Regions from separate parts of the Leisingera sp. JC11 genome, predicted to be linked through region 1. Evidence: riboswitches for the same ligand, from Rfam matches in the RefSeq annotation. Region 1 holds a riboswitch; the other holds the start of a gene.

Region 1 (3,626 bases):
ACCACGATGCGGTCCTCGTCGTTGGTCGCGACCCAGACCTCGGTCAGCCGCTTCAGGTCATAGTCCTGGCCCTCGACCGCATCCTTGTGCACCAACCACTTGGTGGTGACTTCGGTCTCGGTCGGGCTGATCGGGGTCACCCGGAACACGATGGAATGATCCGGCAGGAAATGGTTCCAGGTGGTCGGGTAGTGGAACTTCAGCAGCGTGCCCGCATCGGCAAACGGCACCCGGCCCAGCTTCTTGGCGACAGCCGCCTTGCCGTCCATGGTATAGCTCTCAGCGCCCTCATTCAGCGGCATCCGCGCCACCCGGTACTGGCCGCGCGCGTCGATCTGGAACTGCGCCGGCACGCCTGCCGCCTCGATCCGGTCGAAGTGCTTCTGCAGGTGCGCCGGGGTCTCGCCGCCCTCGATACCGGTGACGGACGGATCCTCGGGGAAGGTCCGGCACAGCGAAGGGTGGTTGCCGCCGCAGTGATAGCACTCGCGGTTGTTCTCCCAGACCAGCTTCCAGTTGCCGTTCTCGATGATCGAGCTTTCATAGGCCACCTTGGCATTACCCAGGTCATGCGGCTCCAGATAGGGGCGGGCCACTGCGGCAAAGGTGTCAAAGTCCGGCGCCTCATCCGCCAGGCAGATGTAGATCAGACCGGCCAGGTCGCGGCAGTGCACCGGTTTCAGCCCGTGCTTGGAGGCATCGAAATCCGGCCCCATGTCGCGCGCCCACAGCAGAGAGCCGTCCAGCTCGTAGGTCCACTGGTGGTAGGGGCAGACCAGCTTGGGCGAATTACCTTTCTTGGCCTTGCACACAACCGACCCGCGGTGGCGGCAGGCGTTGTGGAACGCACGCACCTCACCATCGGTACCACGCACGATGATGACGTTGTAGGCGCCGACCTGATGGGTCACAAAATTGCCCGCCTTCGGGATCTCGCAGGCGGGAATGGCAAACAGCCACTCGCGGTAGAAGATCTGGCGCATGTCCAGGTCCAGCACGCCCGGATCGGTGTAAAACGCCTGTTCCAGGGAATAGTTTTTCTGACGGGCCACCAGTTTGGCCAGAATATCGCTGTCGTGAAGCATCTGCTTCTCTCCTTTGCCGCATCCCCGCGGCAGGTTGGCTTGGCTGCGGGCATGGGGAGAGAGATTGCAGGCCACGCGCCTGCAACCGCCCCGCCGCCGCCCGCGGTTGACGTTTTCCTGGCAAGGCTGGTTTCCGGACTGTCCCGGGGCCATTCGGCGGCGGGGCCTGGCACCTTCCCGAAGGATCTCCTTCAGTGGTCATTGCCATGCCTTGCCCGGGGTCACCGTTGCGGGGGCAGTGCCGGAGTTTCACCAGCTTCCCAATTCTCCGCCCCGAAGGGCGGCACCTTGCTGAGGCGGAAACTGCCCTAATCCCGGCGCAACGGCGAAGACAAATCCGACCCGCCAAAACCGGAAAAAGACATGCAGGTTTTCTGTACTGGCAACGGAATCACACGCCGGAATCTCAAACCGGCATCCGCCGGTCTATTTGCGGCAAGCGCTTATCTTTCACGCAGTTACGCAGGTTTCACGCGCCCGAATCGATTCGCCGGTGCCGCCGGACGCCCATGAAAAAGGCCGCCCAACCGGCGGCCTTTCCTCACTTCGATTTCCAGGTATCCAGCCAGCGCCGGAACCGGCCCTTGCGTTCGGCGATGGCGTCGCCCGCCGCATAAAGGCTGTCCTCGGCGCTTTCGATCATCGGGTCGATCCGCGCCTGCCGGAACCGGCGCCAGCGCACATAGATGGCCCACAACAGCGCCCCGAGCAGCACCAGGAAGATGATCGAAAACCAGTTGGTTGGCTTGTCCTCCGGCCCCGCCACCGGCTTGATCGTCACCGCATTGGGGAAGATCGACAGGAACTCGTTGCGCCAGCCGTAATGCAGCACCGCCACCCACTCCGGGTTCGCCTTGGTCGAGATGCTGTCATTGGCGTCCGTGTAGAGGTTCGCGGTGTCGAACTTGAAATAGGGCGGCCAGTTCCAGCCGGTGTCCTCGTTGCGGTAGACCATGTTGCGGCCGTTGCCGCGCACCGCCTGGATGAACTGGACATCGCGGTTGATCAGCTCTGCCGACTGGTCGTCCGGCTTGGACCAGAAGATCCGCGTCCAATCGTTCAGCTCCTGCCGTTCCTCATAGGTGTTGACGATGCGCACCACGTCGTACTGCGGCAGCGTGTAATGCAGGAAGGCGCCGAACAGCACCCAGAATGTAATCAGGAAAGCCCATTTGATGAAACGCATGGGGAGGAGCCTCACATGAAGTTAATGACGTAGATCAGGAGCGCCAGCGCCCCCAGCGGGATGATATAGACCAGGAGGATCAGCTTGCGCCGGAACGAGTTGTCGTATTGTTTCAGCCCCCGCTGGATGAAGGCCGCGCGGTCGCCGGTCAACCCCTTCTCTTTCCAGCGCCGCTTGAGCTTCAGCCGCCGCATCTCGCGCGAGTAGAGGGACACCGCGGCGTAGACCACGGTCAGCACCACAAGAAGGATCAGGAGCAGGCGGATAAAGCCGAACATCACTGTTGCTCCTGGGTTTTCACATCCAACACAGGTTCGCGCCCCGTCCCGAGGGGGGGCGTTTCACGCCCGCCGTCGTGCTGAAAGCACGCCTCCGGCATGACGGGGGCGGGACGGGCGTGAACCGAGCCGCAAGCGGCTCTGGAAGAGTGATACTTCTTAAAGCGCTCCATACTATCGCCCCCTCACCCGGTTCACAGCCCCCCAAGGGCCGACCCGCTCAACCACCCCCTTGCGCCGGTTTCGCGGCAGCCGGGGCATCCGCCCCTCCATATCCGGCTCATGCCCGAACAGTGCCTCGCGCGCGCCGGCCTTGTCCACCGCATACTCCCGCGCCAGGAACTCCGCCGCATAGGCCTTTTTCGTCTCCGGCCACCCTTGGTACTGGCGGTAGAACTCCTCCTTGTGGCAGATGAACATCTGCCGGAAGTCATGCGGGCACAGCTCTGCCAGCAGCATGTTGACCAGATCGCGGCAGGGCGTGTCCGACGCCCTGAGACTATAGAAATAGGCCGGATGGTCCGAGGTGATCCGCGGCCACTTGCCGCCGCCCTCGGCCCAGCGCACCAGCGCCGCCAGCCCTTCGAATTCTTCTGGCAGCTCGTCGGCATGCCGCGCCGCCATCCGCCGCAGGTCCGACCGCGACAGGCCCGACAGGTCCCGTCCCTTCTCCGTCAGCACGGACACGGCAAGGAACCCCATCTTCTGCCGCAGGATTGCTGCGCCATCGACACCGCGCGCCCGGATCACCGGCTCTGCCAGCCCGTTCAGCTCCAGGAACTTGGCAATCGCATTGCGCTGGGACAGATCAAACACATGGCGCAGCGGCACGCCTTCAGGCTTTGCCCCGCTGGCAATCACCGCCGGATGCTCCACGTCCTGAAACAGGTACAGCCCGCCGAAATGCGCGGTCCAGAAATTGCCCTGCTCAAAGACCTCATGCTCCAGATGCACCGGATTGCGGGTCACATCGCCGGTCTGTTCCGCGGTCGCGATCATCTGTTCGATCAGTTCATCGTCAAACCAGGCATCCTCCCCGGTCTTGAACCGCTCCACCAGCTCCGCCAGACGGTCCGC
Region 2 (3,626 bases), on a different contig from region 1:
GTGTTCCGGCTGATCGCCATGGCGCCGATCCTGGTGCCGTCGCTGCTGCCCGGTATCGCGCTGGTCTACCTGTTCGGCAACCAGGGAATGATCAAGGAGCTCTTGTTCGGCGCCAGCATTTACGGCCCCATCGGCATCGTGATCGGCTCGGTCTTCTTCACTTTCCCGCATGCCTTCATCATCATCTCAACCGCGCTGGCGATCTCTGACGCGCGCCTCTACGAAGCCGCCGCCAGCTTGCGCTCCACTCCCTGGCGCACCTTCTGGACCGTCACCGTGCCCGGCGCACGCTATGGCCTGATCTCGGCGGCCTTCGTGGTCTTCAACCTGGTGATCACCGATTTTGGCCTGCCCAAGGTGATCGGCGGCCAGTTCAACGTGCTGGCGGTGGACATCTACAAGCAGGTGATCGGCCAGCAGAACTTTGAAATGGGCGCGGTGGTCTCGGTGGTGCTGGTGATCCCGGCAATCCTCGCCTTTGCCATCGACAGAATGGTGCAGTCCAAGCAGGTGGCGCTGCTGTCGGCACGCTCGGTGCCTTATGAGCCGCAGCCGAACAAGAAGATGGACCGTATCTTCTTTGCCTATTGCACCCTGATCGGCATCTTCATCGCCGGGCTGCTGGTAGTCTGCCAGTTTGCGGCGCTGATCAAGTTCTGGCCTTACGACCTGAGCCTCAGCCTCAACAACTACCAGTTCGACAGGATGGATGGCGGTGGCTGGGGATCCTATGTGAACTCGATCAAGCTGGCGCTGATGACGGCTGTGGCTGGCACCGCGGTTGTGTTTTTCGGCGCCTATCTGGTGGAGAAGTCCAAGGGCTTCCGCACCGGGCGCGCCATCTTCCAGATGTTTGCGATGCTGCCGATGGCAATCCCCGGCATGGTGCTGGGGCTGGCGTATATCTTCTTTTTCAACAACCCCGCCAATCCGCTCAATGCGATCTACGGCACCATGGCGATCCTGGTGGTCTGCACCGTCACCCACTTCTACACGGTGTCGCATCTGACGGCTGTGACTGCATTGAAGCAGATGGACCGGGAGTTTGAATCCGTTGCCGCCTCGCTCAAGCAACCCACGATGAAGCTGTTTGCCCGCGTCACGGTGCCGGTCTGCCTGCCCGCGGTGCTGGACATCTCGATCTACCTGTTTGTCAACGCAATGACGACGGTGTCGGCGGTGGTGTTCCTCTATTCGCCCAAGACCACGCTGGCGTCGATTGCGGTGCTGAACATGGATGACGCAGGCGATATCGCCCCGGCAGCGGCGATGGGGATGATGATCTTCTACACTAACGCGCTGGCGCGGATCATCCACCTGCTGGCCTCCCGCGGCATCCTGCGCCGCACCCAGGCCTGGCGCAGCCGCTAACCGCGGTTTCCGCCGGGCAGCCTGAAGAGGCCGCCGTTGCCGCCGGCCCCATCGCGGCCGCAACGCAGGAGCTGAACGGCGGTGCCCAGGAGCCGGGCTGCTGACCGGGTCCGCAGCGGGGGCGCGGGAGGCGGCGGTGCCTTCCGCCGCAGTAAACTGGCGCAGTTCTCTCTTGGCTTCTGAAGGCCCCCGCAGCAGGCGGGGGCCGCACAGCCAGGATTGAAGTTTTCCGGAATCCGCTGAAGTTTTTCTTGCCGCAACGGAAGTGATGCGCTACGCGCGCTTTACCGGTCCCGCAAGGGCTAAGAGGGAATCCGCGGTGCCAGCCGGCGCCAAACGGAACTGCCCCCGCAACTGTAGGCGGCGAGTGCTGTGCCATGATGTCACTGGATCCACGCGGTCCGGGAAGACGGCGCAGGCAATGACCCGCCAGTCAGGAGACCTGCCGGTGAAAAACTGAAGCACACCGGACGGGGTTGTCCGGGGAGGTTGCCGGCAAGATGCGCCGCCGCTGTCCGGCGCCGCAAAATGGGGCCAGATACCCAGCCTTGCCGGTCAATGCCCTTTCACCCGTTCTCCGGTCATTGACATATGGAGATCGAAGATCATGTTCCTGCGTTCCGGCCTGATGGGCCTTTCCTTCCTTGCGGCCGCTCAGGCTGCTGCCGCCAGCGAGAGTTTTCCGCTGACCATTCAAAACTGCGGTGAGACCGTCACCTTCGAGGCGCCGGTTGCGTCTTCCGTGACCGTTGGCCAGGCCGCCACTGAAGTGCTGTATGCGCTGGGCCTGGGCGACAAGGTGCTGGGCACCTCGGTCTGGTTCAACGACGTGCTGCCCGAATATGCCGAGCTGAACGACAAGGTCGAACGCCTGGCCGACAACGACCCCAGCTTTGAAAGCGTGGTGGCCAAGCGCCCCGGCCTGGTGGCAGCCCAGTATGAATGGCATGTCGGCCCCGAAGGCGTGGTCGCCAAGCGGGAGCAGTTCCACGACCTCGGCATCCCGACCTATGTGATGCCCGCTGATTGCGTCGGCAAGGACAACACCACCGGCGGCGACGGCACCCGCACCCGGATGTTCACCACCGACAGCCTTTATCAGGGCATCGAGGAACTGGCCGCGATCTTCGGCGAGGCTGAGAAGGGCGCTGAGCTGGTTGCCGACTACAAGGCGCGCGAGGCTGCAGCTGTTGCCAAGGCACAGGAAGTTGCGCTGGAGGATGCTTCCGCCGTGTTCTGGTTCTCTTCGCCCGAAATGGAAAGCGATCCGTTCGTGGCCGGGCAGAAAGGCGCCCCGGGCTACATGATGCAGCAGCTGGGCCTGAAGAACGTCATCGAAACCGACGAGGAATGGCCGACCGTTGGCTGGGAAACCATCGCCAAGGCCAACCCGACGGTGATCGTGATTGCCCGCATGGACCGCCGCCGCTTTGCCGCTGACGACTACGAGAAGAAACTGGAGTTCCTGCGCACCGATCCGGTCGCCAGCCAGATGGACGCGGTGAAGAACGACCGTATCGTGGTGATGGATGCACAGGCGATGGACGCCACCATCCGCGCCATCCCGGCGCTGGAGGATCTGGCCGCTGAACTCAGCGCGATCGGCAACGGCGAATGAGCGCAGCCGCCGCAGTCGCATGGCAGGGCTTCCGGGGCGCTTGCCTGGCCCTGCCGGTGCTGGCCGCGGCGGTTCTGGCAGGCGCAATGATCGGGGAGACCGCGCTTGCGCCTGACCTTGTCCTGTCGGTTCTGGCCAACAAGCTGGCCGGGGCAGGCCTGCCGGTGGATCCGGTGGACCAGGGCATCATCTGGAGCTACCGGCTGCCGCGGGCGCTGGTGGCTGCGGCCTGCGGGGCGGCGCTGGCGGTCGCCGGGGTGGTGCTGCAGGCCTTGCTGCGCAATGCGCTGGCAGACCCCTATATCCTTGGCATTTCCGCCGGCGCCTCGACCGGGGCGGTGGCGGTCACCATTGCCGGCCTCGGCGGCGGCGCCCTGTCGCTGTCCTTCGGCGCCTTCAACGGGGCGCTGCTGGCGTTCGGCTTTGTCGCCATTCTGGCGCGGGCCGCCGGGGCAGGGGGCAACCGCGCCGCAGCGGCGCAGATCGTGCTGGCGGGCATTGCCGGCTCGCAGCTGTTCAATGCGCTGACCGCTTTCATTATCGCCAAATCCGCCAACGCGGATCAGGCCCGCGGCATCATGTTCTGGCTGATGGGCAACCTCAGCGGCGTGCGCTGGCCGGACGTGTGGCTGGCGGT

What was found. A riboswitch is a leader RNA that binds a small molecule or an ion and turns the genes downstream of it on or off. The one in region 1 is predicted to bind cobalamin.
Region 2: linked by a shared signal. The riboswitch ahead of AB1A62_RS00895 (ABC transporter substrate-binding protein) and the one ahead of AB1A62_RS06020 (aromatic ring-hydroxylating dioxygenase subunit alpha) in region 1 are both predicted to bind cobalamin.

Annotation. Positions count from the first base shown of each region.
Region 1 is NZ_JBFCVS010000004.1:82,406-86,031, forward strand. Features, by position in the region: gene AB1A62_RS06020 (aromatic ring-hydroxylating dioxygenase subunit alpha) at 1-1,085, opposite strand, end outside; cobalamin riboswitch at 1,192-1,391, opposite strand; gene AB1A62_RS06025 (DUF1523 family protein) at 1,627-2,271, opposite strand; gene AB1A62_RS06030 (hypothetical protein) at 2,283-2,549, opposite strand; gene AB1A62_RS06035 (DUF6638 family protein) at 2,724-3,626, opposite strand, start outside.
Region 2 is NZ_JBFCVS010000001.1:180,964-184,589, reverse strand. Features, by position in the region: gene AB1A62_RS00900 (putative 2-aminoethylphosphonate ABC transporter permease subunit) at 1-1,371, shown strand, start outside; cobalamin riboswitch at 1,643-1,836, shown strand; gene AB1A62_RS00895 (ABC transporter substrate-binding protein) at 1,979-2,989, shown strand; gene AB1A62_RS00890 (iron ABC transporter permease) at 2,986-3,626, shown strand, end outside.